DNA from 3 places in the Streptomyces sp. NPDC004284 genome. Region 1 is predicted to be linked to each of the others. Evidence: riboswitches for the same ligand, from Rfam matches in the RefSeq annotation. Region 1 holds a riboswitch; each other region holds the start of a gene.

Region 1 (4,168 bases):
CGGCCCCGGCCGGACGAACGAGAACGTCGTCGGCATGCCGCTGCTGCCCGTGTACATGGCGAAGGCCGGAGGCTTCTTCTTCCTGGTCTTCGGTGTCATCGCGGTCGTCGCGGCGATCGCCTCGATCAACCCGATCTGGGCCATCGGCCCGTACCGCCCGGACCAGGTGTCCACCGGCGCCCAGCCCGACTGGTACATGGGCTTCGCCGAGGGTCTGATCCGTGTCATGCCGGGCTGGGAGATCAACCTGTGGGGCCACACGCTGGTCCTCGGCGTGATGATCCCGCTGGCGATCTTCCCGGCGGTCCTCGCGGCCATCGCGGTCTACCCGTTCATCGAGTCCTGGATCACCGGCGACAAGCGCGAGCACCACATCGCGCAGCGCCCGCGCAACGCTCCGACGCGCACCGCCTTCGGCGTCGCCTGGATCACCGCGTACATGATCATGCTCGTGGGTGGTGGAAACGACCTCTGGGCGACCCACTTCCACCTGTCGCTGAACTCGATCACCTGGTTCGTGCGGATCTTCTTCTTCGCCGGTCCGGTCATCGCGTTCGTCGCCACGAAGCGGATCTGCCTCGGCCTCCAGCGCCGCGACAAGGACAAGGTGCTGCACGGCCGCGAGTCGGGCATCATCAAGCGCCTGCCGCACGGTGAGTTCGTCGAGGTCCACCAGCCGCTCAGCCAGGGCGAGCTGCACCGCCTCACGGCGCACGAGCAGTACGAGGCGGCTGAGCTTCCGCCGGCCGTCGACGAGAACGGCGTCGAGCGCAAGATCGGCCGCATGGAGAAGCTCCGGGTCAAGCTCAACAAGGGCTACTACGGCGACGACAGCCAGGTCGCCAAGCCCACGGTCGAGGAGTACAAGGAGATCCAGAGCGGCCACGGCCACCACTGATCCCCCTGAACACCTGACCTTGTAGGTGTCGCCACGGCGAGAGCCCCGTCCATTCGATGGACGGGGCTCTTTGCCGTCCCCGGAGGTCGATAGGGTGGAACCGTATCCGTCACGTGATCATCACAGGAGCTGCCATGAGCGCTGCGACCCCCGCTGGAGGACCTACGTCGGCGGGCCGCTCCTGGCCCGTCCTGCTGAACGGTCTCCTCGACGGCCAGGACCTCACCGCCGACGACACGGCCTGGGCGATGGACCTGATCATGAGCGGCGAGGCGACCGACGCGCAGATCGCCGGATTCATGGTGGCGCTGCGCGCCAAGGGCGAGACCGTGCAGGAGATCGCCGGCCTCGTACGGACCATGTACGCGCACGCCAACGTCATCGAGGTGCCCGGGAAGACCGTCGACATCGTCGGCACCGGCGGCGACGGCGCCAAGACGGTGAACATCTCCACGATGGCGTCGATCGTGGTCGCCGGGACGGGTGCCAAGGTCGTCAAGCACGGCAACCGCGCCGCCTCCTCCGCCTCCGGCTCCTCCGACGTCCTGGAGAAGCTCGGCGTCAACCTCAACCTGAGCCCGCGGAGGGTCGCCGAGGTCGCCGACGAGGCCGGCATCACCCTCTGCTTCGCGATCAAGTTCCACCCCTCGCTGCGGCACGTCGCCGCGGCCCGCGGCCAGCTGGGCATCCGGACGACCTTCAACGTCCTCGGTCCGCTGACCAACCCGGCCAAGGTGCGGGCCCAGGCCGTCGGCGTCGCCGACCCGCGGATGGCGCCGGTCGTCGCCGGGGTCTTCGCCGAGCGCGGCAACTCCGCCCTCGTCTTCCGCGGCGACGACGGCCTCGACGAGCTGACCACCACCTCCACCTCCCGGGTCTGGGTGGTCAAGGACGGCGGCGTCACCGAGGAGCGCTTCGACCCGCGGGACGTCGGCATCGAGCTCGTCCCCCTGGAGGCCCTGCGCGGCGCCGACGCCTCGTACAACGCCGACGTGGCCCGCCGGCTGCTCGCGGGGGAGACCGGTCCGGTACGGGACGCGGTGCTGCTCAACGCGGCGGCGGCGCTCACCGCCCTGGAGCCCGGCACGGGCACCCTGGCGGAGCAGCTGAGTGCCGGCATCGCGAAGGCGGCCGAGTCGATCGACTCCGGCGCGGCCCGCCGCTCCCTGGAGCGGTGGATCGCCGCCAGCAACGCCTGAGGTCGTATGAACGGAGCATTGCGACCCCGTCCCGGATGCCGGGACGGGGTTGCGGCGTAGAGATCGTCTGGCATAAGTTCTGAAACAGGTCATGAGTGACAGCTGCAAGGCCCCGGCCGGCTGTCCGGCAACCCTCCGTCCGTGGCGGGGTGCCCCGGGTGAAGACCAGGCCGTACGAGCAGAAGCCTGCGGCAAGCGCGGACCCCTGCGCCACACCTTGGGGTCCTTGGTCCTCTAGGGAGCGTTGTCTCGTGAGCAAGCGAATGCGTTAGGGCCCTTTCGGCCCCTCTTCCCCTCTCCACCCGTAGTGCGGCGCAGCCCTTCGCGCGCTGCCGCCCCGCGGGCCCCTTCACGCCTTTTCGCGCCCCTTTTATGCCGGGAGATACCGCCATGTCCGCACGCCCGAACGCCGCCACCGTCGAGACCGCTGCCGCCGCCGAGTCCACCGACCCCTGCTGCGCCGCCCCGCTGCCGGTCCTCGGCCGGGACGTCACCGTCCCGCTCGTCACCGGCGGCGAGGTGACCTACGCGGCGCTCGACTACGCGGCCAGCACGCCGGCCCTCCAGCGGGTCTGGGACGACGTCGCCGCGTACGCCCCGTACTACGGCAGCGTGCACCGCGGCGCCGGCTACCTCTCCCAGCTCTCCACCGACCTCTTCGAGAACAGCCGCGCCACCGTCGCCGAGTTCCTCGACTGCCGCCCCGGCGACCAGGTCGTCTTCACCCGCTCCACCACCGACTCGCTCAACCTGCTCGCCGCCGTGATTCCCGCGGACTGCCAGGTCTTCGTCTTCGAGACCGAGCACCACGCCTCCCTGCTGCCCTGGCGCGACGCCCGCGTCACCTACCTCAACGCGCCGCGCACCCCGCGGCAGGCCGTCGAGACCCTGGAGCGCGCCCTCGCCGACCGCGACCCCTACGGCCCGGCCCTGGTCTGCGTGACCGGTGCCTCCAACGTGACCGGTGAGCTGTGGCCGGTGAGGGAGCTCGCCGCCGCCGCGCACGCGCACGGTGCCCGGATCGTGCTCGACGCCGCCCAGCTCGCGCCCCACCACTCGGTCTCCGTAAGGGAGTTGGACGTGGACTGGGTCGCCTTCTCCGGGCACAAGCTGTACGCGCCCTTCGGCTCCGGCGTGCTCGCCGGGCGGGCCGACTGGCTGCAGGATTCCGAGCCCTACCTCGCGGGCGGCGGAGCCTCCCGCAAGGTGGCCCGTCGGGCCGACGGTGGTGTGGACGTGGAGTGGCACACCACCGCGGCCCGGCACGAAGCCGGTTCGCCGAACGTCATCGGCGTCTACTCCATCGCCTCCGCCTGCAAGGCGCTCACCGAGGCCGGCTTCGACTCCCTCGTCGCCCGCGAGCGGCACCTGATCGCCAAGGTCCGCGAGGGCCTCGCCGAGGTGCCCGAGGTGCGCGTCCTCTCGCTCTTCGGCGACGACGCGCCCCGCGTGGGCGTCATCTCCTTCGTCGTGGAGGGCTGGAACAGCTCCCACTTCGCCGCCGCGCTCTCCGCCGAGTACGGCATCGGCGTCCGCGACGGTCTCTTCTGCGCCCACCCGCTGGTCCGCACCCTGCTCGGCAGCGACCCGCAGGACCCGGGCGAGTGCGGCGCCCCCGAGGCGAACCCGGGGGAGCGGTCCCTCAACGCCATCCGGGTGAGCTTCGGCGCCGGTACGCCGGACGAGCACGTGGAGCGGTTCGTCGGCGCCGTGAAGGAGCTCGTCCGGGACGGCGCGCAGTGGAAGTACCGCACCGAGGACGGCCGCTGCGTCCCGGACCGCGGCTGATCAGCCACTCGTACGGGTGAAGGGGGCCTCCCGGCCGGGAGGCCCCCTTCAGCCATGCCGCGTGCGCGGTGTCAGGACTCCAGGCCGATGGCGAAGGCCGCCTCCAGGTCGTGCTGGGAGTACGTGCGGAAGGCGACGTGGGTGTCCGTGGCCTCGACGCCCGGGATCTTGCTGATCCGGCCGGGGATCACGTCCGCCAGGTCGTCGTGGCGCGGCACCCGGACCATGGCGATCAGGTCGTACGTACCGGTGACCGAGAAGACCTCGCTGACGCTGTCGAGCG
Region 2 (4,168 bases), on a different contig from region 1:
GGTACGCCGAGGCCAGGTGGACGACCCTGTCGCGCCATTCGGGGTGCGCGGTCAGGAGTTCGCGGTAGGCCTGGAGGCCTCGCAGGATGTTCTTCGAGAGTTCCGTGCGGTCCACCCGGACGATCGTCCTGCGGTCGCCGATCTCCGAGCGGAGCCGCGCCAGCCTCTCGTCCACCTCCGGGCGGTACGCCAGTGCCCGCAGTTCCTCGCCGTCCACGCCCAGCGGGTGCGCCGCGACCTCCGTGCGCCCCAGGTCGCCCGCGCCCTCCTCGAACGCCTTCGCCCAGGCCCGGGTGTGGAAGCCCAGCCGGTCCGCGCCCAGCATGCCCCGGAGGAGTTCCCCGCGGATGTCCGCCGGGAGCATGCCGAGGTACTCCGGGGACGCCCACGGCGTGTGCGTGAAGTGGGCGATGCGCAGGTCGGGGCGGAGGTCGCGGAGCTGCCCGGGCACCAGCGCCAGGTGGTAGTCCTGCACCAGGACCGCCGCCCCCTCCGCCGCCTCCGCCGCCAGCGCCTCCGCGAAGGCGCGGTTGTACGTGCGGTACGACTCCCAGCGGCGGCGGAACCCCGTGTCGAAGACCGGCTCCCGCGGGATGTCGTACAGGTGGTGGTGGAGGAACCACAGCACCGAGTTCGCGATGCCGTTGTACGCGTCGGCGTACACGTCCGGGGCGATGTCCAGCATCCGTACGCCCTGCTCGGCGACGCCCCGCCGGACCGCTTCCCTGTCGCCCTCGCCGAGCGCCGCGCACACCCAGAGGCCCTCCCGGGCGTCGATGGTGCTCAGGGCCGAGACCAGGCCGCCGCCGCCCCGTCTGGTGTCGAGCGAGCCGTCCTCGGCGAGCACGTACGAGACCGGGCCCCGGTTGGATGCCACGAGCACAGTAGCCATGTGGCGAACCTAGCCCGTCCCGTAAATGCTCAAACGTACGTATACGAGACGAGCCGATCCGGCCACGCGGCGTCGTCGAGCGTCACGCCACGCGGCGTCGCGCGTACTCCGCGATCTCGGCGATCGGGGGCCGCTCCTCCGTGTCCACCGCGTACGTCCGGGGCTCGAAGCCCTGCTCGCCCCGCTCGAACTGCGTCAGCCGGGGCCGTACGAGATGGCCCCGGGACAGCCGCAGCTGCGCCGTCCGGTAGATCGCGGCCGCCATCCGGCCCAGCGCCTGCCCGTCCTGGTGGCGGTGCTTGCGCACGCCCACGTCCACCTGCGCGAGCGCGTCCAGACCCACCGTGTGCAGGGCGTCCACGAGCAGGCCCAGCTCCACTCCGTAACCGACGGGGAAGGGGAGCCGTTCGAGGAGGGAGCGGCGGGCCGCGTACTCGCCGCCCAGCGGCTGCACGAAGCCGGCCAGCTGCGGCCAGTGGAGGTTCAGGAGCGGGCGGGCCACCAGCTCCGTCACCCGGCCGCCCTGACCGGGGGTGTCTCCGAAGGGGCGGTCGTACATCGCCTTCACGAAGTCCACGTCCGGGTCCGTGAGCAGCGGGCCCACGATTCCCGTCACGAAGTCCGCCGAGAAGTCCCGCAGGTCCGCGTCCACGAAGCAGACCACGTCCCCGTTCGTCACCATCAGTGACCGCCAGAGCACCTCGCCCTTGCCGGGGACCGCCGGTATGCGGGGGAGGATCGCGTCCCGCGCGACGACCCGCGCGCCGGCCGCCGCCGCCACCTCCGCCGTACGGTCGGTGGAGCCCGAGTCGATCACCACCAGTTCGTCGACGAGGGGGACGGACTCGGTCATCAGATCGCGGCGGATCACGGAGACGATGTCCCCGACCGTCGCCTCCTCGTTCAGGGCGGGCAGGACGACGCTGACCGTCGTCCCCCGTTTGGCGGCGAGCACCCGGTCCAGCGGGCGGTCGGACACGGACCAGGACCGCCGGGCCAGCCAGCGCTCCACTTCCTCCAGCAACGTGATCTCCATCTCGCGGATCGGACGTCGGTCTCCACCTTCGAGGCCTTCGGTTACAGTCTTGAACAACGCGGATGCCCGATGCATGTCGGGGTGCCGCCCGCGTCTCACAATCGAATACCGCTCATCCAGAGGGGCAGAGGGAAACGGCCCGTTGAAGCCCCGGCAACCCTCCAGTCGGTTTGTCTCGCACAGCGAGGTCCCCGGCTAGGGAAGGTGCCAAATCCGTCTCATGGCGAAAAATTCGTCATGGGAAAGATGAGGAGAAAGGGCCTCGCCTCCATGGCTGTACAGACCGCTACCCCCGCAACCTCCGTCGACCTCGGTCCCGCTTCCGGGCTCTCCTGTCGCGAATGCGGTGAAGTCTTCCCCCTCGGCCCGATCTTCGCCTGCGAACTCTGTTTCGGACCGCTCGAAGTCGCGTACGACCTTCCCACCGGCGACCCCGAGGCGCTGCGCAAGCGGATCGAGGCCGGCCCCGCCAACATCTGGCGCTACGCCCCGCTGCTGCCCGTCCCCGCCGACGTCGCCGAGAAGCCGAACCTGAACCCCGGCTGGACCCCGCTCGTCAAGGCCGACAACCTGGCCCGCGAGCTCGGCGTCGCCCCCGGCAAGCTCTTCGTCAAGGACGACTCCGGCAACCCGACCCACTCCTTCAAGGACCGGGTCGTCGCCCAGGCGCTCGAAGCCGCCCGCGCCTTCGGCTTCACCACCCTCTCCTGCTCCTCCACCGGCAACCTGGCCGGAGCCGTCGGCGCCGCCGCCGCCCGCGCCGGCTTCCGCTCCTGCGTGTTCATCCCGCACGACCTGGAGCAGGGCAAGGTCGTCATGGCCGGTGTCTACGGCGGTGACCTCGTCGCCATCGAGGGCAACTACGACGACGTCAACCGCTTCTGCTCGGAGCTCATCGGCGACCCGCTCGGCGAGGGCTGGGGCTTCGTGAACGTCAACCTCCGTCCGTACTACGGCGAGGGCTCCAAGACGCTCGCGTACGAGATCTGCGAGCAGCTCGGCTGGGTCCTCCCCGACCAGCTCGTCATCCCGATCGCCTCCGGCTCCCAGCTCACGAAGATCGACAAGGGTCTCCAGGAGCTCATCAAGCTCGGCCTCGTCGAGGACAAGCCGTACAAGATCTTCGGCGCCCAGGCCGAGGGCTGCTCCCCGGTGTCGGCGGCCTTCAAGGCCGGCCACGACGTCGTACGGCCCCAGAAGCCGAACACCATCGCCAAGTCGCTCGCCATCGGCAACCCGGCCGACGGCCCGTACGTCCTCGACATCGCCCGCCGCACCGGCGGCGCCGTGGAGGACGTGAACGACGAGCAGGTCGTCGACGCCATCAAGCTCCTCGCGCGGACCGAGGGCGTCTTCGCCGAGACCGCGGGCGGCGTGACCGTCGGCGTCACCAAGAAGCTCGTCGAGGCCGGTCTCATCGACCCGAACCTCACCACCGTCGTCCTCAACACCGGCGACGGACTCAAGACCCTGGACGCGGTGGCCGACACCTCTCAGGCGACCGCCACCATCCGCCCGAGCCTGGACGCGTTCCGCGACGCCGGCCTGGCGCTCTGAGCCGGCCCGCCCTCCTGGCCCACTGAAAGGTTACGAAGACATGGCCGTGAACGTCCGCATCCCCACCATCCTCCGCACCTACACGGGCGGGCAGTCCGAGGTCCAGGCCGAGGGCGCGACCCTCGCCGAGGTCATCGCGGACCTGGAGAAGAACCACACGGGCATCGCCGCCCGCGTCCTGGACGACCAGGGCAAGCTGCGCCGCTTCGTCAACGTGTACGTCAACGACGACGACGTGCGCTTCGAGCAGGGCCTGGAGACCGCCACCCCGGCGGGCGCGGGCGTCTCGATCATCCCGGCCGTCGCCGGAGGCTGACCATTCGGCACGGAGTGCCGGCTGCTGCTGATTCTTTACCGATCCTTACCGGTCAGTACGAGTTGCCCCTTCCGCGCTATAAGCGGAAGGGGCAATTCTGCATGGTTGAGCGCGATAGAGTTGGGGAAGTCCCCTCCGCTGCTCGTGCCAAACGCATATGAGAATGCGTCCGCACCTGACAAGAAGCAGCCAAAGTGCCGGTGCGTTGTGTACGTTCTGCGCGCTTTGCCGGGCCCGACTTGCCCCGTCATCCAGGGGATTCTCCCCAATTCCCCTTTCCGGGACGCCCAGAATTCTCGGTCGAATGACCTGTTGCAGAGGGCAGTTGGGCAGATACATTCAGCGGCGGTCGACGCGTTCCGGCGCA
Region 3 (4,168 bases), on a different contig from region 1:
TTCAGTCTTCGCGGGACCTGGCCAGCGATGCCAGGATCGTGCGTATCGGGGGTTGATGCCGTCGCCAGGCAGGCCGTCGGTGGCCTGGCGTGAGGCGAGGTCGATGACGGTCGCCAGATAGAGCGGCTTCGCGTCGCTGACCGACGGGTAGGTGATGTGGCCGACGTACTACGTGTTCACCGCGACAGCGATGAAGTCACGGCCGATCAGATCCGGCGCCTTCGAAGCCGCCCGGTCCGCGAGGGTGGTGCGGTGCCGGCGGCGCAGACGCACCCCCTCGAGCCCGATGGTCCGCGTGATCCTCGCGACCCACTTGTGGTTCACCCCCCTTTGGTTCACCACCCTTGTGGTTCACCACCGGGCCGCCCTCGTCGCGGAGCTCGGTGGTGATCCCGGGGGCGCCGTAGGTGCCGTCGGAGTCCTGGTGGACCTTGCGTGTCCGGGCCGCGAGCCCGGCCTCGGCGATCCGCCGGGCCGCCCTTGCGGCCGCGGTGCGACGCCAGTGGTAGAAGCTCGATCGGGAGAGGCCGAGGAGGCCGGGGAGCCGCTTCACGCCGTGACGGCGCTGGTGATCTTCAACGAACCGGCAGCGGTTCACCAGCGCGCCTCCGTCGCGAAATGCCGGGCCGCCTTGCGGAGGATGTCGCGCTCTTCCTCCAGCTCACGAACCCTCTTCCGGGCAGCGGTCGGCTCCGCCCGAGCGTCGCCACCGCCCGCCTGAGCGGTGGTCGGCGGCGCGGAATGAACGCCGGGCCGGCGCCCGTCGGCGGCCCGGATCCAGTTCCGCGGCGTCTCGGTGTCCGCCCCGAGATCACCGGCGACCGACCTGACTGTCGCTCCCGGCCGCGACCGGTACAACGCAACCGTGTCCGCCTTGAACTCGGCGGGGTAGTGCTTCATCCCCACGGGGACTCGGTTCTCCTGGACCACCAAGATCCAAGTCTCTCCGGCGTCCAAAACCCGTGGTCAGGGCCCGAAAGCCCCCTGCCACACCGCCCGCCGACGAGCCACGCCTCGCCGGCGCCACATCAACAGCCCGCTCGAACCCCGCGAGAACGGACTGGAGAGACGGTACCCAGGCGGGGCGGACGGATCGGAGGCGCGGCGGCACAGACCGCCGGCCTCCCCGCATCCAGACGGCGTCGGCGTTCACCAGCGACAGGACGGCATGGCGGTTGCTGCCCAGCTCATGAGCCCCGGCCCGTCCGGCTGCCCGCAGCGGGCCGGCACGACCGTCCGGAGTCTCTTGCCCCACCCCGCTCCCGCGGTCCCGCCCGGATTCGGTTCACCCGCTGACGGCGTCACGGCTGACCTGACCTGCCGCCTTCCTGGGCAGGAAGCCATTGGCAGGTAACCCCGGGAGTCTTGTATGGTTCCTCGCGAATCATCCAGAGGGGTGGAGGGACCGGCCCTACGAAGCCCCGGCAACTCCCCGGTCGACTCGGCGTTCCATGTTCGCGCCGCGCCGTCGGGATCAGTGCCAACTCCGGCCCGCGCCAACGTGGCGCGGGAAAAGATGAGGAGACACGGTGCTCTCTGTGCTGCCTTTCGCCCCGGTTCCATCCGCCCCGGGCTTTCTGCGTACCCATCTCGTGATCGACGCGGCATATCGGCCGACTGCTTCGGCCCTTTCCCTCTGATCATCCCTGCCCTCCCCTGCGTGAGGTCGCCGCGCGCCATCGCTCGCGGACCGAGACTGGAGTACCCCTTTTCATGGACATTTCGGATATTTCTAGTGGTGTTGGCGTCCTCGACAAGGCCGCGGTGATTCTCGGTGCGCTGGCGTCGGGCCCCGCCACTCTGGCGGGACTGGTCGCCTCCACCGGCTTGTCGCGGCCCACGGCCCACCGGCTCGCCCTCGCACTCGAACGCCACCGCCTGGTCGGCAGGGACCTGCAGGGCCGCTTCGTCCTCGGCCCTCGACTCGGTGAACTCTCGGCCGCCGCGGGTGAGGACTGCCTGCTGGCCGCGGCCGGCCCGGTCCTCACCTCCCTCCGGGACGCCACCGGCGAGAGCGCGCAGCTCTACCGGCGCCAGGGCGAGATGCGCGTCTGCATCGCCGCCGCCGAGCGGACCTCCGGCCTGCGCGACATCGTGCCGGTGGGGTCCACGCTCCCCATGAAGGTCGGTTCAGCCGCCCAGGTCCTGCTGGCCTGGGAGGAACCCGAGCGCTTCTACGAAGGCCTGCAGGGTGCTCGCTTCACGGCCACCGCCCTCAGCGGCGTACGGCGCCGGGGCTGGGCCCAGTCGATCGGTGAGCGTGAACCCGGCATGGCCTCCGTCTCGGCACCGGTCCGCAACTCGTCCCACCGTGTCGTGGCCGCCGTCACGGTCACCGGCCCGATCCAACGCCTCACCAGACACCCCGGCGCCCGGCTCGCAAAGGCCGCCGTCGACGCGGCCGACCGCCTCACCGAAGTCGTCTCCCACCCCTGACCCCGGCAACACCACGTGAGGTCCCGCCTCTCCCCCGGCCTGCGTGTCCAGACTTCCCCGGCCTGATCGTCGCGAGGCCCTGTGGGCCTTGTGCGCCACGCCGAGGAAGACCGCACCACTGCCCTGGTCCCGCACCCCTACCCGGACGGCGCCCTGGAAGACCCGTATCGGCTCTCGCTGAACCATGTGGCCGCCGACGGTGACGGGCCTCGGACGGGCTTACTTGGTGAACCTCTTTCATCCCGCCTCTAGAGGGTTATAAGACCTGATCGGAGGGGGTGATGACGTGGCGAAGCCCCTCGTCGTCGATGGTGTGATCTCACCCAACACGACCATCGGCCGGGAGGCTTCGTTGGTTCCGTATCCTTCCACGCTCGACGTCCCGTACGAGCTGGTCGAGCATGTTTCGTGGCTCGTCTACGCCGGAAGGTGTGAACTGAACTCGCCCTGCCGACGGCTCGGCTGCTTCAAGCAAGCTTCACATGAAACACCGCCGGCACGGCATGAACGTTCAGGTCATCGCCCGACCCGACGGCACACCTCTGTGGTTCTCCCGCGCGACACCGGGACGCACCCACGACCTGACCGCGGCCCGTGCCCACAGCCGTCGTCCAGGCCTGCCTCACCCGGCAGATCCTCGTCCTCGCGGACCGCGCCTGCCAAGGCGCCGGCGCCACCGTCCGCACCCCCTATCACCATCACCACAGCATCCAGCCAGCCCGCCATCAGCAGTTCAACCGCGGCCATGCCCGACTCCGCGCCCCTGACGAACGCGTCTTCGCCCAGCTCAAGCAGTGGCGGATCCTACGCCGGGCCCGCTGCTCGACCAACCGCGTCAGCCGGCTCGTCCAAGCCGTCCACACCCTGCTGACCTGTGCCTCTTCAGGATGAAAGAGGTTCAGTCAGGTGCTCCACGATCCGCTCCAAGGCCGTCCCCGACAGGGCCGGAGCCCATTGCAGCCAGTGGTCAAGCCACTCAGCGTCCGTCATCAGGTCTGGTCATCCGCCTTCCCTGCAGACGGAGCTCGATCGAACTCGGCCCACGGGCTCTTGGACCGCGGGTCGTACCGTCTTTCGCCCCATTGCGCGGCCTTCCAGCCTCCCAGTCACCCGCCGATCCCCTTGCGCGTCCGAGAGGCACCTCCACGCCGATACCCGAGGTGGTCGCCCGACAGGCGCGGGAAGGGGCCGACACTGCCTACGGGTGCGGGTGGTCCGTTGTTCTCACGGTCGGGTCCGGGGCTGTGGTGCACCACGCGTGGGATCCGACGTCCGCCCGCCCGGCGGCTATACCTTCCGAGGGCAGGGCAGCATCATCACTTCACATTCGACCGTTAGGGCCGCCATCGTGACCGGACGCACCCCAGAGACGACCGAGAGCCCGAGACCGGACGAGTCCTTGGGCGAGCCGCGATGGCCGATGGCGGCGGCCGTCGTCACCGCCATGGTGCTGACCGTCCTCCTCCCCGACGACCTCCGTCTGGCACCTCGCTGGGTTCTCCCTGCCATCGAGGGACTGCTCCTGCTGGCGCTCATCGCCGGCGACCCGGGCCGGATCGACCGACGTACGGCCGCCTTGCGGAGCATGTCGATCGCCCTGGTGGGAGTTCTGGCCCTCAGTGCCGTCTGGTCGACCGTGCAACTGGTCGACGACATCCTCCATGCCGGGAAGGAGACCAGCTCCGCCACCAGCCTGCTGCAGACCGGCGGCACGGTGTGGGCCTGCACCGTC

What was found. A riboswitch is a leader RNA that binds a small molecule or an ion and turns the genes downstream of it on or off. The one in region 1 is predicted to bind S-adenosylmethionine.
Region 2: another riboswitch for S-adenosylmethionine. It lies ahead of thrC (threonine synthase); the one in region 1 lies ahead of ACFYUS_RS21045 (aminotransferase class V-fold PLP-dependent enzyme).
Region 3: another riboswitch for S-adenosylmethionine. It lies ahead of ACFYUS_RS37660 (IclR family transcriptional regulator); the one in region 1 lies ahead of ACFYUS_RS21045 (aminotransferase class V-fold PLP-dependent enzyme).

The regions. Positions count from the first base shown of each region.
Region 1 is NZ_JBIAMJ010000007.1:384,017-388,184, reverse strand. Features, by position in the region: gene ACFYUS_RS21055 (cytochrome bc complex cytochrome b subunit) at 1-898, shown strand, start outside; gene trpD (anthranilate phosphoribosyltransferase) at 1,033-2,097, shown strand; SAM riboswitch class IV at 2,185-2,301, shown strand; gene ACFYUS_RS21045 (aminotransferase class V-fold PLP-dependent enzyme) at 2,488-3,885, shown strand; gene ACFYUS_RS21040 (Lrp/AsnC family transcriptional regulator) at 3,957-4,168, opposite strand, start outside.
Region 2 is NZ_JBIAMJ010000011.1:106,404-110,571, reverse strand. Features, by position in the region: gene ACFYUS_RS26185 (trehalose-6-phosphate synthase) at 1-892, opposite strand, end outside; gene ACFYUS_RS26180 (glucosyl-3-phosphoglycerate synthase) at 975-1,916, opposite strand; SAM riboswitch class I at 2,038-2,181, shown strand; gene thrC (threonine synthase) at 2,175-3,485, shown strand; gene ACFYUS_RS26170 (MoaD/ThiS family protein) at 3,526-3,801, shown strand.
Region 3 is NZ_JBIAMJ010000026.1:56,332-60,499, forward strand. Features, by position in the region: gene ACFYUS_RS37645 (hypothetical protein) at 169-324, opposite strand; partial or broken gene ACFYUS_RS37650 (IS3 family transposase) at 356-598, opposite strand; gene ACFYUS_RS37655 (transposase) at 595-930, opposite strand; SAM riboswitch class I at 1,382-1,523, shown strand; gene ACFYUS_RS37660 (IclR family transcriptional regulator) at 1,714-2,436, shown strand; partial or broken gene ACFYUS_RS37665 (transposase family protein) at 2,723-3,327, shown strand; gene ACFYUS_RS37670 (hypothetical protein) at 3,836-4,168, shown strand, end outside.